DNA from 3 places in the Bilifractor sp. LCP21S3_A7 genome. Region 2 is predicted to be linked to each of the others. Evidence: riboswitches for the same ligand, from Rfam matches in the RefSeq annotation. Region 2 holds a riboswitch; each other region holds the start of a gene.
What was found. Region 2 has a riboswitch for cobalamin ahead of ACTQ1O_RS08950 (sirohydrochlorin cobaltochelatase). Riboswitches for the same ligand answer to the same signal wherever they lie in the genome.

Region 1 (10,744 bases), on a different contig from region 2:
GTGTATGCGGCAAAACTGGTGAGGGAAGGAGTTCCGTTTGACGAAATCTGCAGAAGGATGGAGGAGAAACGTGAGGACTCTCATCTGATGTTCTATATGGACACTCTTGATTACCTGAAAAAGGGCGGACGAATCGGGAATGTCGCCTTTATGATCGCCAATGTGCTTCACATGAAGCCGATCATCGCCTGCGACCCGGACGGAGTGTATTATACCGTGGCGAAGATCCGCGGCGCCAGAAAAGGAAAGCAGAGAGTTATAGACGAAATCGCGAAGAGGGTGGGGGACAGGAAGTGCTGGCTGGCAGTCCTTCACGGAGATGATGAAGAGGAGGGAAAGAGGACGGTTGAGATGATCAGAGAGCGGATCCCTCAGGGAGAACTGATCTACTTTAACCAGATTAACGCCTCCCTTGCCGTGAACACCGGCCCCGGACTGATTGGAGTACTTGCCTTTGTGGAGCCATAAGCCCGGCCTGAAAGCCCCGCTGTTGCAGTTCAGCGGGAACAATCGTATAAAAGTGCACTAAAATATTTTTGAATTTCAGTAAATTTGTTTCAGGGCAGTGGCTTGACCGTGTGAATCAAACTGCTTATAATAAGAATAATGAAGCATTAAAGGATAACCGTCAGTCATCGTGGGGCTGGCGGTCTTTTTTTACAAGGATTCGGAAGCATGTGTGAGGAGAAGCTTTTTGACAATCCGAAAGAGGCGAGAGATGCGCTGTATTATTCGATCTATCCGGATCAGAACGGAAAGATCTGGATCAAGTTCTTCGGTATCTTTCGCTATGACTGGAATTTTCCATCCAAACCATGGAAGCTGCAGGAGTACTTCGGCGCGGACTTTGCGTACGAGGATTTTTTGAACATGACTCCCTCGGAGCTGCATGAGAACCTGTCTGAGATCAGGGATACGGTGGGAAACTTCTCAGATGAGGAGGTCCTGTACAGTATGAATCATTTTTTCACAACATACTGCATGCCTCCGGACGCAGGCAAGGTAACGAAAATGCCGCTGGATCATCTCACGGACCGCACGCCCTGCGGTCTGTATGTGACCTGATCAGGAATATTGTTCGGCGGAAAATTGTCGGGCCGCGCAAAATGATTTGCGGAAGACAATATTATCATATAGGTTTATTTCAATTGCTATGATTGGGAAAGGAAGGACAGATGACCGATTCGTTATATGATTTCGATATGGATGAGAAGATAGTATATGGAAGAAATCTTCCGGAAGCCTATCACAAGGCACTGCTGGCGCTGGATGAGAGCGGACGTGTGAACGACTGCCCGGACTGGAACTGCCGTCAGAAGGAGCTTTCCATGACCATGTGTGTGGCGGAGCCGCTCAGCGAGCCGATGATTTCAAAGTGCTTTATCGGCGGACCGAAGGAGCTGGAGCAGTATCGTCAGGAGATGCTGTACGGCATCCTGGATTTTGAGGTGGAAAAGGGAAACTGGGTGTATACCTACCATCAGAGATACGCGGACCAGATTCCCTTTATCGTGAGTGAGCTGAAGCGAAATCCCGGCAGCCGCCGCGCGGTTATGACGGTGCGGGACAAGCAGGCCGATATGGGAAGCGATGATCCGGCATGCCTGCAGCACATCCAGTATTTCATCCGGGAGGGCAGGCTGTGCTGCAAGGTTCTGTTCCGGTCCAATGATGCCTGCAAGGCTGCTTACATGAACGCGTTTGCTCTGATCATGCTGCAGAAGATGATCGCGGACGAGCTTGGTGTTGGCGTGGGAAGCTACACACACCGCGCGAACAGCTTCCATTGCTATGACAGAGACTTTGAGCTTCTGGAAGGATATGTAAAGCGCATTCGGAAATCCATCGAGGAGGACGACCCGGATGAAGTGACCTTCGATTACGAGGATGGCTGGGACGAGATGATGGAGGAGGCAAAGCCCGCCATCGCGGCACAGGTTGAAGAGCTGAAGCACAACTGAAGCGTAAGGGAAAAAGAAGCGGCAGCGGGAGAAGAATGAAAGCTTTAGCATGAACAGAGACACTGGATGCGGTATCCGGTGTCTTTATTTTTTATAGCCGGCTTCTCATCGCAGATCCATAATTCTGTGAAAAGAGGGAGTCCGCTTCTCAAAGGTTGTGAGCTCCCGGAAGCCGCATTCATATGCAATATCCTGTCCGGCTCTGAGAAATGCCCCGACATCTTCGGGACAGTGGGCGTCGGAGCCAAGCGTGAGAATCCGGCCTCCGCAGTCGTGGTACAGCTTCAGAAGTCTGGGGGTCGGCATGGTGGTCTGCATGGACTGGCGGAAGCCGGACAGATTCAGCTCGATCCCCCGGTCTCTGCGGATGATGACGCGATAAAGATTCTCGATCTTCTCGAGAAACTGTCCGATATTCACGGCGAAGCCTGCCTCAGCCATATAACGAAGCGGATAGGTGATGTGGCCGATGACATCATAATCATATTCAGAGGCATATGTCGTGAGAAGATCCAGATACTGATCATAGACCTGAACCGGGTCATGCTTGCGGAAATTGTAATAGTAGACATCCAGATCATTGTCCATCTGGTGCACCGATCCGATAACGAAATCAAGCTCCGGATGATCGGAGAGGAACCTGCGGCCTTCCCGGGGATTTGACATCGGCTGTCCCAGTTCGGCACCGATGACGACCTTCAGCTTTCCGGCATAACGGTCCTTTGCGTCCAGCAGGTCCGGATACAGATGGCCGCAGTCCAGGATATAGCTGTATTTCTGCAGATGAAAGATGTCCATATGATCGGTAATGGCAAGCTCCGATATGCCACGGTCAATTGCCGCCTGGCACATGGCGTCGATCGTCGCATGGGGAGCGCCATCAAAGGAAAAACAGGTGTGGGTGTGGTAGTCCGTGAAATACATGATTCAGATTCCCCTTTCTGTGCAGCGGAAGGCCGCCCGGCGCATGACGAAGGTCATGCGTGCGCATAGGCCATTCATCCATGCGGAGCATTTGCAATGTATGTATTCGTGATGCATGTATTCGTGATGTATGTATTCGTGCTGTATGTGTTTGTGATGCATAAGATTGTGATATCTGTATTTATAGCAGTTGTATTCCGTTCGCACAACAGTATAGCATGGATATCCGGCGGTTTGAGGAAAAATCCGAAAAAACAACTACTTGAAGTCAGATTCTGACGAGTTATTTTCGAAGGGATCTCCTATTATGTAAAAGATATTTATCGCACAAACACTTATCGCAGCACAAAGGGGAGAAACAGTCATGAAGTACATGAAACAGTTTGCGATCATTCTGGCAGTATCCTGCATCGGAGAGCTCCTGAATCATTTTCTGCCGCTTCCGTTTCCGGCCAGTATCTACGGTCTGGTGATCATGCTTATTCTGTTAATGACACACATCGTCAAGCTTCCGGATGTAGACGAAACAGCGACCTTCCTGGTGGACGTCATGCCGATGATGTTCATTCCGGCGGGCGTAGGCCTGATTACGGCATGGCCGGATCTGCAGCCGATCATCATTCCGATTCTCGTGATCACGATTGTGAGTACATTTCTCGTCATGGGAGTGACCGGAAAGGTAACCGATGCTCTGGTGAAGGGAACAGAGACCGGCGAAGAGAAAGAGCTTGCTGATGAGATCAGTGAGGATCTTGGGAGGATCAAATCCCTGCAGGAGGATGTCACGAGAAAAGAAGCTGCAAGGGTACTGGTGGAGGAAGAAGAATCCGAAAAGCCGTCCAGACTTGGTGAGGAACTGAGCCGGAGAGCTTCAAAGGACCAATTTGAGAAGAAGAACAAAACTGAGAACAGGTAAGAAGGAGAAAAGATCATGAATAACGTAATGCTGTGTTCTGCTACTATCGGTTTTGTCATCAGCCTGGTCACCTACGGATTCGGCGTCTGGCTCCATGACAAGACAAAGCTCGATATCATGAATCCGCTGCTGATCTCGATCGCTCTGACAATCGTGATTCTGCTCGCCTGCAAGGTAGATTACAAAAGCTACAACGACAGCGCAAAATATCTGAGCTACCTGCTCACACCTGCGACCGTCTGCCTGGCAATTCCGCTGTACAAGCAGATGGCTCTGTTAAAAAAGAACTTCCGGGCGATCCTGATCGGCGTCCTCGCAGGCTGCCTTACCTCCATGGGATCGGTACTGATCATGAGCAAGCTGTTCCGGCTCTCACACGCGGACTATGTCACCCTTCTTCCGAAGTCCATCACCACGGCGATTGGAATGGGAGTATCTGAGGAACTGGGCGGCGTCGTAACGATTTCTGTTGCGGTCATTATTGTCACCGGAATTATCGGAAATGTAATTGCTGTCGGAATGAGTAAACTCCTCTGCATCAAGAGCCCGATCGCAAGAGGGCTGATGTGCGGAACCTCTGCTCATGCCATCGGCACCGCAAAAGCTATGCAGATGGGAGAGATCGAAGGAGCCATGAGTTCCCTTGCCATCGTTGTATCCGGACTGATGACTGTCATACTTGCAAGCTTCTTTGCGATGCTGGGATGACCACGCAGGAACATATAATCGCACATCATCAGGATCATCAGGCATACTTGTTGCTCCGCTTCGGAATGCTTTTAATGTAAATCAGAAAATACAGATATCAGAAAAGACCTCACAGAACGCACCCATAAAGAGACGCAGAGGGACAAGCGGCACCTGGAAGTACAGAAAATTCTTTTTACAGGAAGGTATAGTTGATTACAAGCCCCGGCAAATCGCCGGGGCTTTCGTCATTCTGTCAGGCGCGGGTGAAGAATGGATTTTGGGTTAAGCATAAGACAGGACAATACTTTGTAACAAAAATGTAAAAAATTCCCATCACGCCGTTGCATTTTTGGGTGCCCTGTGATAGTATTGTAAAAGATTACAGAAAGTGTAACAAGAAGATTACAAAAATGCGCCTGAAGTTTTAAGCGCAGGGAGGTTATATTTTTGAAGGTCAGATTTAAGCGTTTACTTACAATTGGAATTGCAGCTGCCATGCTTAGCGCACAGCCGTTGCCTGTAAGTGCGGATGATTTCGACACTCAGATTCAGAATGCGGACAATGCAATCAGTGATCTGCAGAATCAGCAGGCAGAGACGAATCAGAATCTTACAGACATCCAGAATTCTATCTCCAGTATGGAATCCGACAAGCAGCAGATCCTTTCACAGATCGATGGATATGATCAGGAGCTTGTGATCACGATGGCGTCTATCTCTTCTCTGGATGATCAGATCGAGCAGAAGACGAAAGAGCTGGAGCAGACAACGGCTGATCTTGAGGAGGCAGAGAAGGATCAGGACACACAGTATCAGGCCATGAAGAAGCGGATACAGTACCTCTATGAGGAGGGCGGAGACAGCGGTTGGGCAAGCGTCATGATCGGAAGTCTCAGCCTTTCCGAGGGGCTTGATAATGTAGATAACACAAAGTCTCTTTATGATTATGACAGAGAGGAACTCGAAGCATATACCGAGACTGTATCAAAGGTTAAGACGCTGAAGGCACAGGAAACTTCTCAGAAATCTTCTCTGGAAGCTTCCAAACAGGAGCTGGAAGGCGCTAGGGAGAACCTGGAGTCTCTGAAGGCGGACGCGGAAGCAAAGGGAGAGGATCTGGATTCCCTGCTTTCGGATGCTCAGAGCAAGGCGGATGAGTATTATTCCCTGATCCAGGAACAGAATGCTCAGATTTCCGAGCTGCAGTCTCAGAAAGAAGCAGCACAGAATGCGAAGGCTGAGCAGGAAGCACAGCAGAAGGCAGCGGCAGAAGCAGCGGCGAAGCAGGCAGCAGAGCAGGAGGCAGCGGAGAAACAGGCTGCGGCACAGCAGGCAGCAGCACAGCAGGCGGCTTCTCAGACAGCAGACACATCCGCGGCGACCAGCGGATCATCCGCGACTACTTCTGCGGGAACAGACAGCTCTTCTGCAGATGCAGGTGCTGCAGACACGGGTACTTCAACTACAACTACGACAGACACAAGTACTGCAGACAGCAGTACCTCCTATGACAGTGGTTCTTCTGCTTCATCGTCTGTTTCGTCCGGGACCTCCTCCTCGGCTTCGACGGTGGGTGGAGTAAGCGGTCAGGATGTCGTGAACTATGCGCTTCAGTTCGTGGGCAATCCTTATGTATGGGGTGGAACTTCACTGACAAACGGATGTGACTGCTCTGGATTTGTTCAGCAGGTATACGCACACTTCGGTATTTCACTGAGCCGCACGACCTATACACAGGCGAATGAGGGCATTGCTGTATCATACAGTGAGATGCAGCCCGGCGACGTTATCAACTACGGAAGTCATACCTCAATCTATATCGGAAATAACATGATCGTTCATGCGGCGGATGAGTCTCTCGGCATTATCACTCAGAGCAATCCGGCATTTGAGCCGATTGTCACTATTCGCCGGTTCATCTATTAATCACGCATCGTACTCTCTGGAGCATGAAGATCCATAGAGATGTCTATTTCGAGTGGAGTATTTATTAACAGCCAGACAGGTATTTGATCCTGTCTGGCTGTTCTGCGTCGGATGTATCATTTATATCGGATACTGATTTATATATTTGCGGCATAGACTTTTTTACCGGTTGTAATTTATCAGTAATCCGCTATAATAAGAAAACAGGCAGATGATTATCAGTGCCGTCAGTTTGACGGACAATAGGAAATCAGGTGGAAAACCTGAGCGATCCGGTCACTGTAAGCAGCGAGCTAACCGCTGAATGTCATTGCATTGCATAAGGGAATGCGAGAAGGCGCGGGAAGTGTCTGAACTGCAAGCCAGGAAACCTGCTGATAATCCATAGAACCCGATTGTGCTTCCAGGGAAAGCAGAATCCTCAGAGAAATTTTCCGGACGAACAGAGCGTTCGTTTTCAGAATATTTCTTTTTGGCATGCGCTTTTCCGGTGCATGCTTTTTTGAGGCAAAAAACGGTCGGGTGCAAGTTTTGAAATGATCTGTTAAATATTTAGAAGTCAGTTAAACTGCATCTAAGGGGGAAGGTTCTTTATGAAGAAAAGAAATGGAAAACAATATCTGGCAGTGCTGCTTTCTGCAGGGATGGCTCTGTCCGGGGCTGTGCCTGCATGGGGCGAGGAAAGCCATCCGGTACAGGCGCAGGCAGAGCAGACTGCAGAGGAACCAGAGGAACAGAGTGTTTCTGCGGCCGTACAGAAGCAGTTTGAAAATGCACAGACAGTGGAGAATTCTGTGACAGATACATCTTCTTCTGCAGCAAAGGTTCCTGCTTCGTCAGCAGGAAGTCCTGACACGGCTGCTGCAGACAGCGCGGCAACAGGAACTGATGCGCAGGCTGAGGAAAAGACTACAGAAGTAGCTGAAAGTACGGAGGACTCCGGCCAGAATACAGGTAGAATTTCCGTGACTGCTGTTGCAATTAAGGACAGCCGGAATAAGATAGCTAAAAATATAGAGGGAAAAGATGCGCTTCTTCTGGTAGCAGGAGATGCTGAACAGGATCAGCTGACCGCTGAGATCACGCCAGCGGATGCAGCCGATCATACGGTCACATGGAAATCTGAGGACGAATCCGTAGTAAAAGTAGATGCAGACGGAAAACTGACTGCAGGCAGAGAAGGTACTGCAAAGATTACTGTAACGACCACAGACGGCGGGCGCAGTGCATCTCTGCTTGTAACGGTGCAGGCTGCCAAAGAGAATTCTTCTGCGGCAGATGGCGGAAAACAGGGATCTGCATCGGGGAAAGCAGAGGAAACACAGAAAACGGCAGATGACGCCGGAAATGATACAGAGGATTCAGACAATGTGCAGAAACAGGATGATTCCGCCTCTGTGATCTCTGGTTTTTCTACAGAAGGAGCGGAGGCGCTTCTGAAGGAAGAACCGAAGGTTCTGGCGTTAAGAAGTTTTATGATGGCTGCATCGGAAAAGGCCACTTCAGATGGAGAAAGCAGTTATGTACGGGCTTCCTATAATAACAGTACAGCGCTTGCAGATGGGACGTATCAGCCTGCAGACCAGAAAATGCCGACGAACTGCAAGGGAAAGCAAATACTTTCCTGCGATAAGATTCTGGTGAATAGCGGAAAGGCGTATGTGATACTGACCGCAACTTCCGGATTTACTACCTACTATGACGGAACTGCATCGGGAAAAGCGGACGCGGAGACGGAGAATACTTCGGCAGGATTCTATAAATTCAGCGGAGGACAGGTAACAGTTCCGGTTGCGCTGAATTCGGAAATGACATTTTCCGCTTATAACCCTTCGATGGGAAAATGGTTTTCTTATAGCTTTACAGTTAATCTGGAAAATACAGCACAGCCGGAATATGATAATACCACAACGCTGCCGGACGGAGATTATCCGGGAAATGATGAACCAATATCCACATCGGCGAATGGAATAAAAGTTTACTGTGATCAGATTGTCGTCAAGGATGGGACGGCAAAGGTTCATATTTACTTTACCAGCAAGAATTATTCTCATGTGTATATCGGCGCGGCGGCAGGTTATGAGCAAAATACAAAAAATCCGGAGAAAGTGGATGAAAAACTTGCTGCTCTCCTGAATGACAAGGTCAGGACAATTCCGACAAGCCAGGAGGTGATTAATGGTTCAACTGTAAGTGCGGCCTGGATTCCGGTAAAGCTGAATACGCCCATGACATTTTCCGGCAGAAATACCGGTATGACCGGGAAAGTTATATGGAAAACCTTTCCGGATATTACCTTCCGCGCCGAGGAAAAAAAGATGAACCTTTCTGTTTCCGTAAAGGATGAGAATGGTAACGCCATTCCCGCGGATGTTACCGTTGCGGAAGGAAGCCAGACATTCCCTGCGAAGGAGGGAAAATATTCTCTGACTGTGGGAACTGCTTACACCATTTCCGCGTCCGCGGACGGGTATGAATCTGCCAGTGTTTCCTACACAGCGGCGGACACTTCGGAAGATACGGTCATCCTTTCATTGAAGAAAAAAACGCAGGAAAGCGGCTTCCGGACAGGAGTGCTGACAATTAAAAAGACCCCTGCAATGTTTAAGATCGTTTCTGCCTCACTGGAAGGAACGGAGAATAATCGGAAGCTCAGAATTGCGCTGAACGGAACGTCCTATACACAGTTGTTCCGGGGATCTCAGGCGGATGCGGCAAAATCGGACAGCGCAGCCAGAATCGGTTATTCTGTGAATCAGAGCGGAAAATACGAGTTTGTGATTCCAGTGACGGAAAAAGACGGAACGTTTTCTCTGGCAGCGCTTTCCAAAAACAGGAACGCATGGTATGCGCGGACGATTACGCTGGATCAGTCGAATATGACTATTTCCTGTGAGGCTATGGACTGGCAGTCGGATCCCTATAAGCCTGTACCGGATGGAGCGGGAAAGCAGCAGGGAGGAAGCAGCGTACAGGGCGGCGGTCAGGGCAGCTCAGGTAATGGAAAGAAAACTATATCTGACAGTAAGGCAGACAAAACAGAAAGTACAAAGGGTGCAACCAGCGGCGGAAATGCAGTGGGTAAATACCGGTTCTCCTATTCCGGCGGTTCCGGAAGGGCAGTTATCTCCTGCAGTAAGGTGGAAATCGTAAACGGACAGGCATATGCGACGATTACCTTCTCCAGAGCAAACGGCGGCACGTCCAACTACACGGCGGTCCGTGTGGGAGGAAGAACCTATAACGGCTCCAACACATTTACCATACCGGTGAATCTGAATGGAAATACAGCAATCAGTGCTCTGACATCAGCCATGTCGGCGGAGCATTGGATTGATTATACCCTGTATATCGGGGAATCCGGCAGCAGCGAGACCGGAACTTCTGTTAAGGATTCCACAAAAGCACTGGATGAGAAGGCACCTGAGATAACCGGAATTAAGAGTATCGGGGAGACGGAAATTACTTATTCCGATAAACTGAAAATCTTTAACTATGAGAACGACATCCATCTGATTGAGGTAAATCTGATTGCGGACACCGCAAGAACTGATACCTCTGACGAGGCAGAACAGACAGATGAGAGCACTTCGGAGAGCGGGAAGACAAAATCGACAGATTCCCCAGAGAAATCTGTCGATGCAGAGACAGATAACGTGGAAGAATCCGTAAGTTCCACCTCTTCTGCGGCGAGTCCGGAAGAGAAAGAGGAGAAGCTTTACACCAATCCTATTGTAAAGTATCTTGTTGTTCCTGAGAGCCAGGAAATTCCTGCCGGATTGGAGAAGGATGTAATCATCATCCGTCAGCCTGCGGACAAGACCTTTGTCACGTCTCCGGAGGCGTTGAAAATACTGTCAGAGCTTGGCAAAACAGAGGATATTAAAGCCCTGGGTGTGGAAGATAACGATATCGAAGATGGATCCGTCCGTTCTGCGCTGGAAAAAGAAGACGGTGAGGATGGAAAGATCTATCAGGCGGGCACCTATGATAAATGGGATCTGAAAACACTGATTAAGCAGGAAACGAATTTCGCGATAGAGTCCTCGAAGATCCTCCCGAAGGAAGAAAAGAACGCGGATGAGGATATGAAATCCTTTGAAAAGCTCGCCTCTCAGGCGGTTCAGATGGACATGGCCATGTTTGTGGACAGAAGCGCAGATGAGAAGAATGATCTTGCAAAGGCAGAATGGTACAAGGTATACGGGATTATTTTTGATGCGCAGGATCAGGCGGAAGAATTATATAAGAAAGCAGTGGACAAGGCTTCAGAGCAGGAGAAAAAAGAGGCTGTTGAAGCGCTGAAAGCGGAGAAGAGTACAGAAAA
Region 2 (10,744 bases):
GAGCTGTTGTCCGCGGCAAAAACAGCCGATGCGGACGGTACGATTCCCATCATCGCCGCAATACCAACAGCTATCGTCTTATTAAAACTCTTTTTGATTACGATCTTGGCATTTCTGTTCATTTTTTTCAGCCTCTCTTCTGTAGAACGCAGATCCTCATCGAACTGCTGAATCCTGTCTGTTTCACATCCTGTATTTTTTGTATATTAAATACTTGAATATCCTGTAATGTTCGTGTCTTAGAATCCTTGAATATCCTGTAATGTCTGTCTCTTGTGATCCAGGAATCCCCTGTGATTCTTATGTCTTGCGATCCCTGAATAATTTCTGTTACCCTTTGACTCCGGAGCCTGACGTCTCGCCGGAATCGGCAGGCTGTCCGGAACCTGAAGTTCCAGAACCCGGTGTTCCGTTCGAAAAATCCTGCGGACCGGAACTGCTGCCGGCGGTTGCTGCACCCGCCGTCTGAACCGCTGCCTGGAGCTGAGGATTTTTCCTCTGTGCGAATGCCGCCTTTCGGGCCTCCTTCTTCTTGCCGAGGAAGTCAATCGATGTCTTCACGATCAGCTTATCGAAGATCATGAACATTCCTGGCAGAACGAAGAGAACGGTCACCATACTGATCAGAGCTCCTCTTGCAAGCATCATGCAGATCGACTCGATGATATCGATGTTCGAATACATCGCGACTCCGAAGGTCGCAGCGAAGAATGCGGCACCGGAAGTAATGATCGATCCCATGCAGGCCCTGTGAGCAATCTGAACGGACTCTTTCTTATCATGTCCTCTCTGACGTTCCTTCTGATACCGGCTCGTCATCAGGATCGCGTAATCGACCGTGGATCCCAGCTGAACTGTTCCAAGTACGATACTCGTCACAAAGGAAACCGATGTTCCCGTGTAGTACATGATTGCCATGTTGACGAAAATGGCAAATTCAATCGTAATCTCCAGAATGAATGGAAGCGAGAACGATTTGAATACCATCAGAATGATGAAGAAGATGATGATCAGCGATGCGGAATTTACATGCATGAAGTCCACATTCGTGACATCCACCAGGTCATGCGTCAGCGGAGCCTCGCCGATCAGCATCGCGCCGCTGTCGTACTTCTTCAGAATGCTGTTGATCTCGTCTATCTGCTTATTGACTTCATCAGAGCCTGTGTAGTAGGCCGTGCTTACAAACATCAGCTCATACTTGTCACTCTGCAGCATTTTTCTCACATCCGAAGGAATCATGGAATCCGGAACAGAAGAACCGATGAGCGAGTTCAGGCCCAGAACATAGTTCACACCGTCCACATCGTCGATCTGATTTATGATCGCCATCTTGTTCTTGACAGGTGTATCCTTGTCCATGACTACGATGTGCATCGTGCTGCTTCCGAAATCATCTTCAACCTTCTGCTGCGCCACCATGGACGGCAGGGATTTCGGAAGGGATCCCGACATATCGTAATAGTTCTTTACATGGTTGTTGCCGTACACCGCCGGGATAAAGAGCACAAGAAAAACAATAAGCCATACTTTGTAGTGCTTCGTAATAAAATCAGACGCCTTGTCGAGTTTTCCGAGGAGAGGCCTGTGGGTCGTCTTCTGAATCGGCTTGTCGAACAGGAGAACCAGCGACGGAAGCACGGTGACACAGGTGAGCACTCCGAAGACAACGCCCTTTGCCATTACCAGTCCCATATCAAGGCCAAGGGTAAAGGACATGAAGCACAATGCGATGAATCCGGCGATTGTCGTCACCGAACTGCCAATGATCGATTTGAACGTATTGGCAATGGCATGTCCCATCGCACGGTTCTTGTCCCCGGGAAATCTTTCTTTATTTTCACGGTAGCTTCCCAGAAGGAAGATCGAATAGTCCGTCGTGACACCCAGCTGCAGGACCGCGGCGACCGCCTTCGTGACATAGGAAATCGATCCGAAGATCATATTGGTTCCCATGTTATATATGATGGCAAAACCGATGTCCACCAGGAAGAGGAACGGCACCAGGAAAGAATCAGTCAGCAGAAGCATTGCTACCAGGCACAGGACTACAGCGATTGTGACGTAAATCGGGAGCTCCTGATTAGTCAGATCACGAAGATCGTTCATGACTGCCGTAATACCGCTGACGTAGGTGTCCTTTTTTACGATGGAACGGATCTGATCGACGGCTTCCATCGTGGTATCTGCGGATGATGTATCGTCGAACATGGCCAGCATCATCGTCGCGTCGCCCTTAAAGAACTTATCTCTGAGATCCTGGGGAATCATGTCCACCGGAAGAGAAATGTCCGCGACATCGTCGTACCAGAGCACATCCTTTACATGAGAAACGGCCTCGATGTCTTTTTCAAGCTTTGCGACATCCTTCATGCTCTCGTTGTCCACGACAATCATCGAGAAGGAACCCATGCCGTATTCATCGACGATGATGTCCTGCCCTTTCATCGTATCCAGCGACTTCGGAAGGTATGTCAGCAGATCGTAGTTTGTCTTGGTGTGGAAATATCCATATGCTGCCGGAAACAGCAGGACAACCGCCAACAGAAGGATCAGCACTCTGTGTTTAGCGATCCACTTGCCTACTTTTATCATTTTTCTCTCAACTCCTTACCTATTGCTTCTGTCTCCTGCATCCAGTACAAAACATCACTTTCCTGTTGGATCCAGTACAAAACCTTTTTCCTGACATAGGGTATGGTAGTCCTTAAATGACCATTGGTCAATAATTAGGTTTCACAAAATTTTCAAAAGCTCAAAATGAATATTGGTCATTTTTATGGTTGACCATTGGTATTTTCAGTGAAATAATAGCTTCAATAGCCGTATATATATCTGTGATCAGTTAATGATTTCAGAAAGGATATGAATCATGAGCAAGGTAGATTTGAATAAACAGAACAAACGGAATTCCCTCCTGACGAACGCCTATGATCTCTTCGTCAATCAGGGTTTTAATAAAACAACCATTTCCGATATCGCCAAGCACTCCGGCCTGGCGAAGGGAACCTTTTATCTCTACTTCAAGGACAAGTATGATCTGCGGGACGAGCTCATCGCCCGCAAATCCGCACAGCTTCTTCTGGAAGCCCAGCAGGCGATGAAGATCCGTCCGGTTCCGATCAAGGGTCTGGAGGATTATCTGCTGGCGATGGTTGATTATGTCCTGAATTACCTGCAGCGCAACAAAATGCTGCTGAAATTCATCACCAAGAATCTTTCCTGGGGCATCTTCCGCCACGCCGTTGAAAAACAGACAGGCGGATCCACCTCAAACAATCTCGGAGAATTCTACGACAACTACCTCATGGCCCTGAAGGCGGACAACTACGAGTGCGATGACCCGGAGCTGCTGCTCTTCACCATCATCGAGCTGGTGAGTTCCACCAGCTACAGCTGTATTATGTATGACTCCCCATGCAGCATGGAGGCGTACCTGCCCCACCTGCACCAGACGATTCACCTGATTCTTGAGGGATACCGGCTGCCGAAGAAACAGGAGCAATAACGCGTTTTTTCTAAGATGGATGCTGAAAAATAAGGCGACGAAAAGCCAGAGCCAGAATATATCTCTTCAGACCGGCACCGGTGAGAGCCATTTTCTGTAAACGAGATAAAACACGCTGCGCGAGTTTTATCTCGCTATCGCGACGCTCGCCGCACACGAATACTTCGCATTCGGCTGCGGCTCACTGTTCGCGTAAAAAGCTCTCTTCTCCGCAAAGGATATCCTGTCCAGGCAGGATACCTTCCCCGCAGAGAAGAGAGCTTTTCTTTTTCTTTAGCAAACCACCGTTCCCCGCAAGTGGGCACCACATGCGATATAAGTCCCACTTTCCCTGGTCTGCCATTATTCTTATGTACGCCGCGAGCCCTGTTCGACTGTGATTGCGACGTCGAGACAGTCCGCATTCGACTGTGACTGCGATAGCGAGACGGTCCGCGTTCGACTGTGACTGCGGTATCGAGCAGCTCCGCATTTGACTGTGACTGCGATAGCGAGCAGCTCCGCGTTTGACTGTAACTGCGGTATCGAGCAGCTCCCCGGGACTGGAAATCCGGCCTGTAAATAGGAAATTTCGTCACAGCATCGTGCGGATCTGCTGTCCCTTAATCCAGGAAGTTACATTCTCGAAAGCCATTACCGCTCTGCGGTCAATGGATTCTCTGGTATCAAATCCCACATGGGGAGTGCATACCAGATTCGGCGCGCCGAGCAGCGGATGGTCTGCCGGAAGCGGCGGATCCTTCTCAAACACATCAATGCCTGCCTTGATTCTGCCTTTTTTCAAAGCTTCCGCAAGGGATTCCGTATCCACGACGGGACCCCTGGAGGTATTAATCAGAATCGCTCCCTGCTTCATCTCGCCGATTTCCTTCTGCCCGATCAGTCCCTTCGTCTCCGCCGTCAGCGGTGTGTGTACCGAAATGATGTCTGCCTCCTGCATCACCTCATCCAGTGTTCTGTATTCCAGACCGAGATCAAGCGCCGCCTGCTTCCGGCTGCGGCTGTATCCGATCAGACGGCATCCGAACACCTTGAAAATCTCCGCGGTGCGGCATCCGATCGCCCCGGTTCCGATGATTCCTACGGTACGGCCGGCGAGTTCGTGGCCCTGCAGCCCGGCCTTGCCCTTTCCGGCCTGAACGGCGTCATTGCACAGGCTGATATTTCTGAGACAATCCAGCGCAAGACCGACCGCAAGCTCCGCCACCGCATCGTTGCAGTACCCACCGGTATTGGATATCCGGACATTCTGCTCCCTGCATGCCTCCACATCAACATGGTCGATTCCCACAAACGCAACGGAAATGAATTTCAGATTTGCGTCCGCCCGGATCACCTCGCCCGGAAGGGGGTGATTCGCGATAATCAGAACATCTGCCCCGCTGCTTCTGCGCTTCAGTTCCTCAACATCCGTAGAAAAAGTATCATAGGCAGAAAACTCATGTCCCTGCTCCGTGAGCGTCTCCGCCAGACGATCCAGCGTAACTCCGTCAATGCCAAGCGGCTCCATCAATACAATCTTCATTCTGTGCCTCCATTTTAAACATCCACTGCACTGCAATTACAGTGCAATATGTAAGATATCCACTGTCCGGAAGATTCGTGTACCTTCAATGATCCTGGTCTCTCTGAATTTCCACTTGAGAGATCGCACAAAAAGTATAGTCCAAAATCACTGAAAAGGAAAGAGTGTCGTGACCTCTGTTAACCGGCACCGGTTTTTGTGATAAAATAACCGAAATGACAGAATCGATATTCCCACCGATAAGGTCTGATCGAAAGACAGAACCCATATCCTCTCCGACGAGAATCTGATCGAAAGACAGAATCCATATCCTCTCCGACGAGAATCTGATCGAAAGGCAGAACCCATATCATCTCTGAAGAGATTTATTCGAAAGGAAAACACTTATTATGCATTCAGACAATCACGCCGACAGACCAAATCCGGACCGTCTTTCCGGAGATGCAGCGCCGCACAGGCGCAGGCCCCATTACAGCGGCAAGTACCCGCGAAAGTATAATGAGAAATACAAGGAGCTGAATCCCGAGAAATACGGCGAAACCATTGAAAAGGTAATCCGCAAGGGAAGCACGCCCGCAGGAATGCACATTCCGATCATGGTCGATGAGATTCTGGATGTGCTGAAGATCCGTCCCGGCATGACCGGACTCGACTGCACGCTCGGTTACGGAGGTCACAGCTCCCGCATGCTGGAGAAGCTGGAGGGCACGGGTCATCTCTATTCACTGGATGCCGATCCTCTGGAAATCCGGAAGACGGAGGCACGGATGCGCGCCAGAGGCTTCGGGGAGGATATTTTTACCCCGATCCACATCAACTTCGCGAATATCGATCAGGTCTCCACCAAGTACGGTCCCTTCGACTTTGTTCTGGCGGATCTGGGTGTCTCCTCCATGCAGATCGACAACCCGGAGAGAGGCTTTTCCTACAAGACAGATGGTCCCCTCGATCTTCGTTTTGACCCGGAAAAGGGAGAGCCTGCTTCCGAGAGGCTGAAGCAGCTCACGAGGGATGAACTCGCTGGGCTGCTCATCGATAATTCTGACGAGCCATATGCAGAAGAAATCGCCGATGCTGTTCAGCAGGCATATCGTCGTAAACGCCCACTGGAAACCACCACGGATCTTCGCCTTCTGATCGAGGAAACGCTGACTCAAACCCGTCAACTTCGCCATTCGCCCAGGGACGAACAGGAGGAAGCCGTGAAAAAATCCTGCGCCAGGGTCTTCCAGGCACTCCGCATCGACGTGAACAGCGAATTTGAGGTTCTCTACGCATTTCTGGACAAGCTGCCCTCCGTGCTGAAACCCGGAGGCAGAGCTGCTATTCTCACCTTCCACTCCGGTGAGGACCGCCTCGTCAAACAGTCCTTTAAGCAGGGCGCCCGTGACGGCCTGTACACCGAAGTCAGCCGGGATGTCATCCGTCCCTCCCGTGAGGAATGCTACCGGAATCCGAGAGCACACTCCACAAAACTGAGATGGGCGATCCGTTAATCCGGCATCCGGTTTTCGCGCGCCCGACTGGCGCACCGACAGAAGAAGCGTCCGGCACATGCCGGACGCTTCCTCTGTTTTACTGATATGTTGTCTCACTGATATGTCTCAGCCCTGTCATTTTCTCTCAGCACACAGGTCATGCAGATGATGGTGTGTCAGGCTGAACCACACATTATATCCTTGTGGTACGCCCGGCAGAATCATATCCCATACTCGTCAGGGTATACTGTACTGGATTTCTCAGTTTGCCTCAGAAGAACTTGAAACTGTGGCGTCGCTGTCCATTGCAGCCTTTGTGTGGCTTACATAGATCTGCTCGATATCCGGAATTCTTCCCATTCCTTCGAGCTGAGCATCTACGCTGTCAAAGAAGCCGGATGCATTGAACTGGCTCTTCCAGGAATCAGAATCATCGCCTGCCATATCGTTATTCGCATGATCACCTGCTACAACCATCAGATCACGCAGAATTACCTTCTTGTATCCCGCGTCATGTACCTTCTGGATAACCGCGGAGCACTCGGTATCTGCCGGCTTGCCCTCAACGGTTCCGATGAATACGTTCTTGTAACCGAGATCATTCATTTCTGTCTGCATCTGATCATAGGTGATATTCGCCTCATGAGAGGTTCCATGACCCATGAATACAAACGCCGTTCCGTCAGCGGCAGCCGCGTCAAGACTGTCATATCCTGCCTTCTCTACCGCTGTAGCGGTAAGAATCTTTGCGACATTCTGCTTGTCCTCATTTACTACGCTCGTGTCACTTCCCACCTCACCCAGAAGCGGCTCGGCAATTTTCACAGAATCAAATTTGTCGGCGTATTTGCTGACAGCCTCCGAAAGCTCATCATACTCCGCGCCATGCATCAGATGCGTCGGCTGAATCAGCAGATTCTTCACACCGTTGTCAACCGCTCTCTGGAGCGCCTGATCCATATTGTCGATCACCTCATTATCACGCGCCTGAATATGATTGATGATGATCTGCGCCGTGAATGCACGTCTTACAGACCAGTCGGGATATGCTGCCTGAAGAGCCTTCTCAATTCCGCCGATATCCTGGACACGGCTGTCATTATAGGAGGTTCCGAAGGAGCATACAAGAATCTCATTTTCTCCGATTCCGTCCTCGTTGAGCGGATCGTCCTTGGAAGCATCGCCGGTATCCCTTCCGAAATAATCCGGATCTGCATATTCGCCTTCTACGAGAGCCTTCTGCGTATCCGTCAATGCGTCCCATGCTTCCTTTGCCGCCTTGCAGTCCTCGTCCGTAGTATCTGTTCTCTCCTGCACATAGATCTTGTCAATCAGAGCGGCTACCTTGTCCGCTGCTGCCTGATCCGCAGATACAGAGGAGGAAGAAACCGTCTCTACTTCTTCAGAAGAAGAGGCTGCCTCTGTAACCTCCGCTGCCGCTGAAGACGCGGAAGATGCACTCGAAGATGCTGCGGATGCTGACGATGCTGCGCTGCTTGCGCTGCCACATCCGGCAATCATAGACCCGGTCAGAACCGCGGTGCATAATAATGTTACGACTTTCTTTTTCATCATTTTCTCCTTTTTGTAGAATAATCTATATCAAAGGGGTTCAAAACGCCCTTCGATACCTTAGCACAGAACATAAACGAGATAAAACACGCTGCGCGAGTTTTATCTTGCTATCGCGACGCTCGCCGCACACGAATACTTCGCATTCGGCTGCGGCTCACTGTTCGCGTAAAAAAGAGTGACCGCCTTCTCAGAAAGCAATCACTCCGTATCTGCATATAAAAGAAACATCTGCTGAAATCCCGGATCCGCCTGACGGTCACGCTCTATTCAAAGAAACGGTATCCATAACCGCACGCCAAAGAGCGCATATCTGCAAACCAGCCGGATCACACCAGAACTCACTGATGCAACCATCAATATTCTTATGCAAACAGACTCTGCTTTCATCGGAAGCAAATCTATCATCTTCTCAGCAGGTTTCCTGACTTGCAGCTCAACGCCTTCCTGCGCCTTCTCATATTCCGTTGACCGGAATACAATGGACAATGCATCTGGCTCACTGCTCACAGTGACCGGATCGTTCAGGTATTTCACCTGATTCCCTATTACCCGCCATAAAAGTGGCACTGAAAAGATATGTTTTAAAGACTTTCACTATTATATGAAATCAATTACAAAATGTCAAATTGATCCAATGAATGATTGACCGGAAATCATCTTCTTCAAAAGCCGGATATGCTCCGGCTCTGTTCCGCAGCAGCCTCCGACAATCCTGACGCCGGCATCTGTCAGCATCTTCATCTGAGACGCAAAGGCTTCCGGACCGAGGCTGTAAATGGCATTCCCGTTCTCGTCAATCTTCGGCATTCCCGCATTCGGCTTTGCGATAATCGGAATGCTGCAGTTCTTCGCCAGATACCGGATGATGCTCTCCATCTGATCCGGTCCGCTGCAGCAGTTCAGTCCCACTGCCGCAGCGCCCATCGCCTCCAAAACGGCTGCAGCATCAAAGATATTTCCGTCAAAAAAACACTTTCCATCCGCATATACGGAAAACGTGCACATCACCGGAAGATCACAGACAGATGAAACCGCGTCCAGCGCAATTGAAGTCTCATCCGCCGACATCATGGTTTCTATTACAAAAAGATCCGCGCCGGCATGATACAGAATCTCTGCCTGCTCCCGATAGATCTCAAAAATTTCCTCATAGCTGGCATCTCCTCCAGCAGAATCCGGCACCATTCCCGTGGGCGCCATATCTCCTGCCACCAGAACGCTGCCCTTCGACACCTCCTGCGACAGCCCGAGCAGCTTTTTGTTCATCTCTTCGGTCTTGTCCGCCAGCCCGAAACCGCCCAGAACCTTCCGGTTTGCGCCAAACGTCGGCGCGTAAATCACATCCGCTCCCGCTTCGATAAATTCTCTCTGAAGATTTTGCAGCACCTCCGGATGCTCCAGAACCCAAGCCTCTGTGCTGATTCCCTTCGGCATCCCGCGCACTGTCAGATTTGTGCCTGTTGCTCCGTCAAGACAGACGATCTTGCTATCTGTAAGTTCCCTGAATTCGGTTTTGTTCATGATTAGCCTCACTTTATATACATTGTGTGCCCCGTTTGCGACATGGTCGTCTATGTCATGGCTGTTTGCGCCGTGGCTGTTTACGACACGGCCTTTTACTTTCGAAATTCCTCCGCAAGTCTCCGGATATATGCCGGGGTAGTCCCGCAGCATCCTCCGATCACCGACGCTCCTGCGGACACAAGTTTCTTCATAGATGAAACGAACTGGTCCGGACTGATATTGTAGACCATCTGCCCATTTGCGCCTTTTTGAGGCAGTCCCGCATTTGGCTTCGCAACAATCGGAATATGAACCATTTCGGAGACAGATGAGATAATTTCTTCCATCCCATCCGGGCCATCACAGCAGTTAATCCCGTAGGCATCCGCGCCTGCCTTCTCCGCAAGCGGCCCGCCCTCGAAAATATCTCCGCCGTAATAGGCGCTTCCGTTTTTTCGCACCGTGAGCGTGCAGATCACCGGAGCGGAGCATACGGATCTCACTGCTTCTACCGCAGTCACCGCGTCGAGCACGGACAGCATACTTTCCACGGCAAAAAGATCACAACCCGCTTCATACAGAACCTTTGCCTGCTCACGATACGCCTCGAACATTTCCTCCCGGCTCCCGGCTCCGCCGTATTCCTTCAGAATCATGCCCGTGGGCGCCAGATCGCCGGCGATCATAGTTTTCCCTTCTGCCGCACGCCGGGAGATTTCGAAAAGTTTCCGGTTCATCTCTTCTGTATGTTCCTCAAGGCCGAACCTCTTCAGCATAATGCGGTTCGCGCCGAAGGTCGGTGCATAAATGATCTGAGAACCCGCCTCCACATACTCCCTCTGAAGTTTTTCCACATCATCCGGATGTCTTAGCGCCCACTCCTCCGTACAGCATCCATGAGGCATCCCCATGCGGTAGAGATTCGTTCCCATTGCACCGTCCAATATAACGATGCCCTTCTGTGTCATCCGTGTAAAATCATTCTCTGTCATAATTCCTCTATTCATTGAACGAGATATATGCGCTCTACAGGGTTCCTCCCTGTCGCGACACTCGCTGGAAAACCAGCAGCTGCTAATAACTGTAACTACAACAATAACCATAGCTGCAACATTTCCATTACTGCAACTATGACCCTAACTGCAGCATTTCCAT
Region 3 (10,744 bases), on a different contig from region 2:
ATCTGATCGGAAATGAAACCATTGTATCGGTCAGTTACAAGGGGTTTGCAGACGAGCTGAAACCGGGAGACAAGATCCTTGTAAATAATGGACTCGTTGTATGCATCGTAGAGAGAGTAGAGGGAACGAAGGTTTTTACAAAGGTGGAAGCTGGAGGGGTTCTCTCGGACAGAAAGAGCATGAACTTCCCCGGGAAGCTGATGAAGAATGACTTCCTCAGTGAGCAGGACAGGGAGGATCTTCTGTTCGGGATCAAGAATGATGTAGATTATATTGCGGCATCTTTTGTTTCGACAAGGGAAGATGCGCAGGAGATGAGGGATTTTCTGAACGCCAACGGAGGACAGGACATCGATATCATCGCAAAAATTGAGAACAGGGCTGGAGTGAATAATATCCGTGAGATCTCGGAAGTGGTTGACGGTATCATGGTTGCGAGAGGAGATCTCGGAGTAGAGATTCCGTATATGGAGGTGCCGGCTGTTCAAAAGGAGATTGCGCAGGAGTGCAGACTTCTCGGGCGCCGCGTAATCATCGCGACGGAGATGCTGGAATCGATGATCAATAATATCCGTCCGACCCGTGCCGAAATTTCCGATGTAGCGAATGCGGTATATGACGGTGCGTCGGCAATCATGCTTTCGGGCGAATCCGCGGCAGGAAAATATCCGGTGGAAGCGGTTAAGACGATGGCACAGGTGGCAGAGTTCACAGAGCAGCATATCAACTACCGGAAACGTTTCAAGAACACAGAGTTTGTTCAGAAAAACATCCTGGACGCGATTTCGCACTCCACGTGCTCGATGGCAATCGATGTGGATGCGAAATGCATCGTGGTAAGTTCAAAATCGGGAATGACGGCGAGAATGGTCAGCCGGTTTCGCTGTCCGGTACAGATCATCGGCATGACGACTTCGGAGAAGGTTTACCGCAAGCTCTCTCTGAGCTGGGGCGTTGAGCCGATTCTCTGCGAGGAATTTGAGTCGATTGATGTCCTGTTCTATCACGCAATTCGTCAGGCTGTCAATATCCTCAACCTCAAGATGGGAGATAACATCGTTCTCACCGGCGGACCGGTCGGCGGAGGAAAAGGCGGAACAAATATGATTAAGGTGGAGACCATCCACAGAAATTATCAGTAAAGATACTGTATAAGTCCAATCGTAATGTTCTTGGCCCACGGGGAGCTTGCTCACCAGTGGGCAAGAACATTAGCGACGACAACAGGTATGAGCACGAAGTGACGCGTAAGCGGCACGGAAGTGCGAATGCCTGTTAGCGGCACGGAAGCTGCGAAGCAGCGAAGTGACGCGGGGACTTATACAGTGTGTGGCACGATGTATCGTATGGGCGTTTACTGTATAAGCTCTTCGAAAACGCAGACAGAATCGTCGCACGCGAAGCGCGCGTAAGAGACAGGATACGATTTTGAAGACATCAGGTATGAGCACGAAAGGCGAGGAAATATGGCTGAGATGATGCTTCGCGAAAGCGAACAATACGACCGATATTTTAATCTTCTGCAGGGAGGCGTCTGCATGGTTGCAGCAGACGGTTCGGAGCGCATCGTCTTTGCCAGCAGGCAGATGGCACTTCTTTTCGAGTGTGAGGACGAGGAGGAGTTTCTGAAGAATTATCCTTCCTATCAATATCTGATGGATGGAAGAGATTACAAGCCTCTTCAAGAGTATGGCAATTTGCATCCGGAGCACTTTTCGGTGAATTTTCATTATCAGACGAAAAAAGGACACTTCCGTGAGGTAGAGGGAACGGGTGCTTTAAGGAATACTGCTTTCGGAAAAACCTATGTTCTGCAGTTCTTCTCATCAGAGCAGATATCAAATGACCGTAAGGTGGACGAGATAACCGGATTGCCGGGAATGCACGATTTCTTAAAGGAGGCGTTCCGCCGCGCGAAGGAGAGAAAGGCGATACACAGATTAAGAGACTTCTGTCCGGTCAGCTTTGATGTTACGAATTTTAAGGAATATAACCGTCAGTATGGTGTTCATCAGGGCGATCAGTGCCTGAAGAAAATTGGAGATACGATCACAGGAATTTTCCCGGGCGCTCTGGTGGGCCATCTCACGGCGGACCGATTTGTTGCGCTGCTGCCGGAGAAGAATCTTGAGGTAAAGCTTGAACAGGCCTGCAATGAAGTGAATCACTATATCCATGATGATGGGATTCAAATGAAGGTCGGCGTCTACCGGGCGTCAGAAAACGACTCCCTGGATGATCTGCGGAATGCTTTTGATCTGGCAAAAATGGCCTGTGACAGCATTAAGGAGGACGGCAACCGGGTCGTGGCGTTTTACGAACCCTCTATGGGGGAAAGTGCTGCGAATAAGACCTATGTTCTCCGCCATTTCAATGAGGCGCTGGAAAGGCATTATATCAAGGTATATCTGCAGCCTGTGATCCGCACAATGACAGGACGGGTGAGCGGATTCGAGGCACTGGCGCGATGGGAAGACCCGGAGCTTGGAATGATATACCCGAACGTGTTTATTCCTGTTCTGGAAGAGGCCCAGCTCATCAACCGGCTTGACCGGTATATTCTGGAGCATGTTCTTTACCTCAGCCGTGACCGGATGGAGAACGGACTGCCGCTGCTTCCGATATCCATGAACCTTTCCGCCTATGATTTCGAGGTGGCGAACCCGCTCGATACGATTGAGAAACTGGTCAGCCGTTACCATGTACCGAGGAGCGTCCTCTGCTTTGAGATCACGGAACGGATCATGCTCCGCAACCGTCATAGCATGGTCAGGACGATTCAAAGGTTTCAGCAGGCAGGATATCAGATCTGGATGGATGATTTTGGAAGCGAATACTCGTCCCTGAATTCTCTTCATAATTTCCAGTTTGATGTAATCAAGATTGACATGGGATTTTTCAGCCATTTTGATGATCGAAGCCGGCAGATTATTACCTCCGTTGTAACAATGGCGAAAATGCTCGGGGTGGAGACACTGGCAGAAGGTGTGGAGACGCAGGAGCAGGTTTCCTTTCTCCAAAAGATCAACTGCGGTCGGATTCAGGGATATTATTACGGACGTCCGATGCGCTACGAGGATAGCGTGACGTATATCCATGGCAGAGGCATGCAGATGGAGAGTCCGGAGGAAGCACATCTTCTCGATGCCGCAGAAGACATCAATATTATTTCGGATTCTCCTACTTCACTTTTTAGTTTTGATGGGAAAAATATTGTTCTTCTGCTCGAAAACGATGCGTATCGGAGAGAGCTGAGAAGTACAGGTACGCAGAATATGGAGGAGGCAAATTCCTACCTCAACAATGCGGGATCTCCAGTGAGAGACAGGTTTGTCCAGCTTTTACAGAGAACATTGAAGTCGCATGCAGAAGAGAGCATGGTATACGCGGACAATGGACAGTATATGAAGGTAAATGTCCGATGGATTGCGGGAGATGTGCGGCGCTGGGTCGGAGTGGCACATATCTATAATATCAGCAATAATGCTTCGCTGCAGTTTGCGAACAACCTTGACCAAACGCTGCGGAACATCTTTCAGCTGTATGAGGGATTTTATCTGATCGATCGTGGATCTGAAAAGGTGAAAATTCTCCGGTCCAGCCATCCGGAGATAAAATCTCAGGATGGCTTTTCTTCGATAGCGGCGTTTGTCCGGTACTTCAGGGATGAATTGATCTATCCGGATGACAGAGATCGTTTTTTTGCTTTTGTTCAGGCTGAGAATGCTGAGTCGGAAGGCAGCGGTACATATAAGGGAATCAGGGCAGAGATATTGCGAGTGCGGACCGCTGACGGAACATACAGGTGGGCGGTGTTTGAGACACTGATGCTTTACAAGAGTAAAGCGAGAAACCTTCTTCTTTGTGAGCGTGAGGATGTGTGGGAGAGGAAAAACGATCGGGACAGACTTCTTCCGTTATTCTGCCAATCATTCGGGGCACCGGGATACAGCACAGAACTGACGGAGGAGGTGAAAGAGAGGAACCTGTTCCGGACACTCTGCGATACATCTCCGTATGAATTCTTTTGGATGGACAGGCAGAGAAGGCTTTTGGGGGCAAGCAGGGAATTTGTCAGGAGAATCGGGCTTTCCGACGAGAAAGACTATCTTGGCAAGACAGAATCAGAACTGGGATGGCATATCGATTCTGCTGCTGCGGAGATGGAGGAGAAAAAAGTTCTGGAGATGGGCGTCAGGTCGACATCGGCCAATGAGCTGGTGCTGTCCGGCGGCAGACTTGACGGAATCGAGATTACCCGTGTTCCCTGGTACCGTGAGAGGGAAATCGCGGGGATGATGGGAATGATCAGCGGTGATCAGGCAGATGACAGAAAGAAGGAGGTGCGCCTGGGATTTGTGGACCGCGACACAGAGCTCATGAGTTTTCGCGGTTCGATAGAAGCCGGAATGATATATGAGGATCAGTATCGATTGAAAAAAATCGATTATACAGGACTATTAATTGATGTTGCCGCATATGCTGAAGTGATGCGGGAAAGCGCCGAGAAGGCAAAGGTGATTCTGACCGAAATTTCTGCAACACTGAAAAAACTGATGAATCCGGAATGGGCGATCGCGCGGATAGGGCTGTGCTGTTTTCTGTGCTTCTGCCGCAGGGATCATGCCGGAGATATTGAAGAGAAGATTGACAGGGTATCCGGAATGCTTCCGACGCTTTGGAGGAAGCTCGGAATTCAGGCTGATCCTGTTCTGGCACATGCGATTGTCTACGGGTCGGAGGTAATGAGCCTGGACGAGATGTTCATGCTGCTGATCCGGAGAATCAGCAGCACGGAGAAGGCGGCTCATGGGGACAGCCCATATGTCGGGGACTACATTGCCCTGAGACGTGAGGTGTTCGACAGCCTGACGGAACATGTCATTGTCAGTGATCCCAGAACATACGAGCTTGTATATATGAATCGTTCTGCCCGAAGGGATTTTGGAATAAAACCGGATGGCAGCCTGAACGGGTGCCGCTGTTATGAGGTGCTGGAAGGTCAGGATGTTCCCTGCGGCGACTGTCCGAATCTGTTGCTGCGGAAGGATTGTGCGTATGAGGCATCACACCTGAACCGGAGAAAGGGAGCAAAAGTACTGATTCGTTCTGCTCTGACAACATGGGAGAACCGGACGCTGAGGCTGACGGTCGAATTTGATATCAACAAGTATCTGCATGCAATGGCAAGGGATCACGAGCTGATCTATCAGGAGATGCGGGCAAATGAGGCAATTTCTCTTGGTATGGCGGAAGAGGATCCCGGAACAGGAATCGAGAAGACGATTGCATGTATCTCTGAAAATATGAGATCGGAGCGCTTCCTGATCTTTGAGGAACGTGATGACAATACGGTAAGTGCCACCTATGAATGGACGGCACCCGGTGTTTTTTCTCTGAAGGAGGAGCTGCAGAGTATTCCTCTCTCGGAATTGCGGGCGCTGTATACGCAGTTTGCCTCACAGCATGTGGTGATGGTCAGTGATATGGATGCCTTTCAGAAGGAAAATCCCGGTTTTTCCATGCGAATCCATGATGTCCGGAGCTTTATATCCGGGCAGCTGAAGATCCTGAATCAGACAGAGGGCTTTACGATGGTTATCAATCCGGCGGAGGACACCTTCCGTAATACCAGCGTGCTGCTCTCCACGCTGACGGATTTCATAGCAATTATGATTCGCAACAGGAACAGCGTGCACCAGCTGGAGAAACAAAGCATGATTGACCAGATGACGGGCGCCGGAAACCGGAGGGCTCTTGAGCGGCAGATCCGCGAGTGGAAGGGTGACGGTCTGCTTGGAGTGATTTCCGTTGACCTGAACGGACTGAAGAACACAAACGATACGGCGGGCCATCATGCCGGCGATGTGCTGATTTGCGAAACAGTCCGGGTTCTTCAGGAATGCGCAGGTGAAAAGTATGTATTCCGGACCGGCGGGGATGAATTTGTCGTTCTGACGGAAGAGCTGGAGGAAAAGGATATCAGCCTGCTGATACGGCATATGCGTGAGAACGCAGCAAATAACGGGATCAGTATGGCGATTGGATATGCAGTCTGCCGCGGAAAGGTTACGGACTTTGATGCGCTGCTCACCAGGGCAGATTTCAATATGTATAAGGACAAGGGACATAGTTTCCGAAGAAGGCGGAATGATTGAAGGGCTGAAGGAAAGGCATATATCCGCGATGCGGTTTATTTGACACTTTTCAGCCTGTATCGTATAATCGTTGCAGACAATTGAAGAGAGGCCTTTCAGTGCATCCGATTTTCTGCACATGCCTGACAGCAGGAGTGCAGAGGAACTGTATGAGAATAGAGAATCAGGTGAAATTCCTGAGCGATCCGGTCACTGTGAGCAGCGAACCATTCCGTTATGTCATTGTGTCATAGAACATGAGAAGACAGGAACTGGTGCTTGAGCTGTCAGCCAGGAGAACTGCTGAGAGGTTTGTAGATATGCTTCCGAAGAAAGCAGATTCTGATGACCTGGAGGCTGCCGGATTGCCGGCGGAACCGATTGAGACAGGTTAATTATTCAGGACGAATGCTTCGGCATTCGTCCCTTTTCATGTATAAGATCATTGAAGTTGAAAGGCATACTTGCAAATGATGAGTGATAATGAAATCAGCAGTTATCATGCTGAGAATCTGAAAAGGAGAATGCGATACACGGCGGTTTTTGCCGTTCTGGCAGCTGCGTTTCTGGTCGTGACCGTAATCAATATCAATACCGGTAACGTTGATATTTCGATTGATAAGATTTTGAGAGCTGTTTTTCTCCGAAGCGGGTCAAGAGATGATATGAATATCATCTGGAAGATCCGTCTGCCGCGGATTCTGATGGCGGCTATTCTCGGAGGGGCGCTCTCCCTGTCCGGATTTCTGCTGCAGACATTTTTCGAGAATCCGATTGCAGGTCCTTTTGTGCTCGGAATATCTTCCGGCGCAAAACTGATTGTCGCGTTTCTCATGATTCTTGTGGTGGCCAGGCACGGAGCAGTGTCCTCCTGGGCCATGATTCTTGCCGCGTTCGCGGGGTCTCTTGTGTCAACCGGCTTTATCCTGCTGGTTTCCCGGAGCGTGCGGAATATGTCGGCACTGCTGGTTGCGGGAATCATGATCGGGTATATCTGTACTGCGCTGACGAATCTTCTCGTTACATTTGCCAGTGATTCGGATATCGCCAATCTTCACAACTGGTCTCAGGGAAGCTTCTCGGGTATGACCTGGGACAATGTCCTGGTGGGCGGAATCATCATCGGAGCTGCGTCTGCCCTGGTATTCCTTCTCGCAAAGCCGATTGGTGCGTTTCAGCTTGGCGAGGCTTACGCGCAGAGCATGGGGGTTAATGTAAAGCGGTTCCGGGTGGCCCTCATCCTGCTGTCGAGCATCCTCTCTGCGACGGTGACGGCATTTGCCGGTCCGATTTCTTTCGTAGGCATCGCGGTTCCCTTCCTGATCAAGCGCGCACTGAACACGGCAAATCCGGTCGTGGTCATCCCGGCCACCTTTCTTGGAGGCGCCGTCTTCTGCATGGTCTGTGATCTGATCGCAAGGGTTGCATTTGCACCGACTGAACTGGAAATCAGCACGGTGACCTCGATTTTCGGAGCACCGGTCGTGATCTTTATGCTGATACGGCGGCAGAAGGGAAGAAGATAAATGGAGAAGGTACAGAACAAGGAAAAATATTATCTCCACCTGGAGGGTCTGTCGGTCGGGTATAACGGGAAGCCTGTGATCCGCGATATTGAGATCGGAATCCGGCGCGGTGAGATTGTTACACTGATCGGACCGAACGGCGCGGGAAAATCTACAATATTGAAAAGCATCACGAGACAGCTTTCTCTTGTGGAGGGAGAGGTTTTTTTTGATCTGAAGAATTTGTCGGATTATTCGTTCCGAGAATTGTCTTCGCGTATGGCTGTTGTTCTGACGGACCGTCTGCATCCGGAGCTTATGACCTGTCACGATGTGGTCGCGACCGGAAGATATCCATATACGGGACGGCTGGGGAAATTGACGGAAGAGGATGAACGGAAGGTAGATGATGCGATGAAGGCGGTTCAGGCGCAGGAGATTGGCAACCGCGACTTTAACGCGATCAGTGACGGGCAGAAGCAGCGGGTGCTGCTCGCGAGGGCGATCTGCCAGGAACCGGATATCATCATCCTGGATGAGCCGACGAGTTTCCTGGATATCAAGCATAAGCTGAAGCTTCTGTCGATTCTCCGGGATATGGCTAAGCAGAAGAATATAACGGTTGTGATGTCGCTGCATGAGATCGATCTGGCGATGAAGATTTCTGACAGGATAATCTGCGTTCACGGCGATAAGATCTTCCGGAGCGGAACGCCGGAGAGCATTTTTCACGAGGACACGATCCGTGAGCTGTATGAAATTGACAACGGCTTTTTCGATCCGATGTTCGGAAGTATCGAGCTTCCGAAGATCGAGGGAAATCCGAAAGTACTGGTACTGTCATCCTGTGGAACGGGGATACCGGTGTATCGAAGGCTGCAGAAAGAGAAGATGCCCTTTGCGGCAGGAATTCTGTACACAAATGATGTCGATTACCGTCTGGCGCGTCTTCTGGCTTCGCAGGTGATCACCGAAAAGCCGTTTCATGAAATTTCGGACCGCGCTGTCGGCGAGACGCTGGAGGCTGTAAAAAGCTGTTCCAGGATCATCGATGCCGGCGTGACAATCGGTCCGGGAAACCGGAGAATGCAGGAGATTCTCGATGCGGCATATGAAAGTGGAAAATGTGTGAAGTACAGGGTTTCAGATACATAAGAACATGGCTTCAGATACATAAGGGCATAGTTTCAGATACATAAGAACATGGCTTCAGATACATAGGGGCATAGTTTCAGATACATAAGTGTATGAATTCAGATACATGAATGTACGGCTTCAGATACAGGAGAGTATGGCTTTTTATGACAGGAGGGAATGAATAATGAAACAGAGAACAGCAGCAATCTTATGTGCGGCAGTTATGGGAGCATCGCTTCTGACCGGGTGCGGGACCGGAACGGGCAGTTCTGCTTCGGGGACATCTTCTGCAGCGCAGACCGAGACACAGTCAGAGCTGGAAGAGAACACGGCTTCATCTGTTGTCTCCGCAACATCGTCCGCGGACTTAAGCACATCTTCATCCGATGCTGCCGGACAGTCATCGGAGACCGTTGCCGGTAGTGTTTCAACGTCTTCAACAGCTTCTGCGGGAGCAGAGGTGCCGGCCGACGGAACCTATACGGCTGAATTCACATCAGACAGTCCGATGTTTAAAGTGAATGAGGCAAACGATGGGAAGGGAACACTTACAGTAAAGGATGGAAAAATGGTCATCCATGTAAGCCTGACTTCCGAAAATATTGTGAACCTGTTTGCCGGAACAAAGGAGGATGCGCAGAAGGATGGCGCAGAGCTTATTCAGCCGACCGTAGATACGGTCAAATATAGTGACGGAACGACAGAGGATGTGTATGGATTTGACATTCCCGTTCCGGCACTTGACAGGGAATTTCCCGTTGCGCTGATTGGTAAAAAGGGAAAATGGTACGACCATATGGTTACCGTTACCAATCCCGTTCCAAAGGCATGACTGTGCTTTCACTCCATTGATGTCGGGAATACGTTGAATGAACAGGATTTTTTGCTGAGATGGATCGGAAAGCGGTTTCGGAAAATGGTTGAAAAAGAGGTTTAAGAAAAAGAGGGCCGCCGCACTAAGCACATTGTGTTAGTGCGGCAGGCCCTTTTTTACGCGAACAGTGAGCCGCAGCCGAATGCGAAGTATTCGTGTGCGGCGAGCGTCGCGATAGCGAGATAAAACTCGCGCAGCGTGTTTTATCTCGTTTCGATAGCGGATGGGGCAGCGGGATAACACCGGAAAACGTATCCTATCTCCCGCTGGGCAGCCCGAAGCAATCATCATTTGCGGAAGCTGAGCTTATAGGTTGTTGTGGACTCATATTTCTGGCCGGCCGGCAGAATGGGGCTTGCAAAGCCGTCGATGTTGATGCTGTTCGGGAAATACTGTGTTTCGAGCGCAAACCCGCATCTCCGGTCGTAGATATGCCCGGACTTTGCGGTGTGGCGCGTGACATAATTTGCCGTGTAGAGCTGCATGCCGGGAAGATCGGAATACACATCGAGCTGAAGGCCGGTGACGGAGGAGAAGACCTCTGCCATTTTTCGCGTCTCACCCCTGTCCAGGGAAAAGACAAAGTTGTGATCATAGCCGTTACCGAAGCGAAGCTGTTCATCATCTGCCTCGATATCGGCTCCGATAGATTTTCCGTTCCGGAAATCAAAGGGTGTTCCCTCTACATCAAGGAGTCTGCCTGTCGGAATGGTTCCGGCGTCGATCTCAGTGATTTTGTCTGAGAACAACTTCAGATTGTGATCCAGAATGTCTCCGTTTCCCTCGCCGTTCAGATTGAAATAAGAGTGATTTGTCATGTTGCAGAGGGTGTCCTGATCAGAAATTCCTTCATAATGGATGGAAAGGCAGCCGTCTTTGGCAAGCTTATAGGTCACAGTTACGGAAAAAGCGCCCGGATATCCCTGATCTCCGTCAGGAGTGTCAAGTGTCAGAGAAATAGAAGCTCCATCGCTTGCGATGCCCTGCGTCTTCCACATTCTTTTATAGTAGAAATCGGGACCGCTGTGCAGATTGTTCTCGCCGTCGTTTTTTGCCAGATGGTATGTCGTACCGTTCAATACAAACTGTGC

Region 1: another riboswitch for cobalamin. It lies ahead of ACTQ1O_RS07350 (Ig-like domain-containing protein); the one in region 2 lies ahead of ACTQ1O_RS08950 (sirohydrochlorin cobaltochelatase).
Region 3: another riboswitch for cobalamin. It lies ahead of ACTQ1O_RS04790 (FecCD family ABC transporter permease); the one in region 2 lies ahead of ACTQ1O_RS08950 (sirohydrochlorin cobaltochelatase).

Annotation. Positions count from the first base shown of each region.
Region 1 is NZ_JBQKGL010000006.1:120,903-131,646, forward strand. Features, by position in the region: gene ACTQ1O_RS07315 (DegV family protein) at 1-468, shown strand, start outside; gene ACTQ1O_RS07320 (hypothetical protein) at 676-1,065, shown strand; gene ACTQ1O_RS07325 (thymidylate synthase) at 1,176-1,961, shown strand; gene ACTQ1O_RS07330 (histidinol-phosphatase HisJ family protein) at 2,067-2,885, opposite strand; gene ACTQ1O_RS07335 (CidA/LrgA family protein) at 3,250-3,801, shown strand; gene ACTQ1O_RS07340 (LrgB family protein) at 3,817-4,509, shown strand; gene ACTQ1O_RS07345 (C40 family peptidase) at 4,939-6,417, shown strand; cobalamin riboswitch at 6,620-6,810, shown strand; gene ACTQ1O_RS07350 (Ig-like domain-containing protein) at 7,011-10,744, shown strand, end outside.
Region 2 is NZ_JBQKGL010000008.1:104,943-115,686, forward strand. Features, by position in the region: gene ACTQ1O_RS08925 (hypothetical protein) at 1-122, opposite strand, end outside; gene ACTQ1O_RS08930 (efflux RND transporter permease subunit) at 331-2,595, opposite strand; gene ACTQ1O_RS08935 (TetR/AcrR family transcriptional regulator) at 2,873-3,508, shown strand; gene ACTQ1O_RS08940 (2-hydroxyacid dehydrogenase) at 4,083-5,033, opposite strand; gene rsmH (16S rRNA (cytosine(1402)-N(4))-methyltransferase RsmH) at 5,423-6,529, shown strand; gene ACTQ1O_RS08950 (sirohydrochlorin cobaltochelatase) at 6,773-8,086, opposite strand; cobalamin riboswitch at 8,481-8,672, opposite strand; gene ACTQ1O_RS08955 (homocysteine S-methyltransferase family protein) at 8,708-9,607, opposite strand; gene ACTQ1O_RS08960 (homocysteine S-methyltransferase family protein) at 9,703-10,581, opposite strand.
Region 3 is NZ_JBQKGL010000004.1:82,911-93,654, forward strand. Features, by position in the region: gene pyk (pyruvate kinase) at 1-1,142, shown strand, start outside; gene ACTQ1O_RS04785 (EAL domain-containing protein) at 1,467-6,158, shown strand; cobalamin riboswitch at 6,268-6,459, shown strand; gene ACTQ1O_RS04790 (FecCD family ABC transporter permease) at 6,608-7,663, shown strand; gene ACTQ1O_RS04795 (ABC transporter ATP-binding protein) at 7,664-8,797, shown strand; gene ACTQ1O_RS04800 (hypothetical protein) at 8,961-9,611, shown strand; gene ACTQ1O_RS04805 (aldose epimerase family protein) at 9,941-10,744, opposite strand, start outside.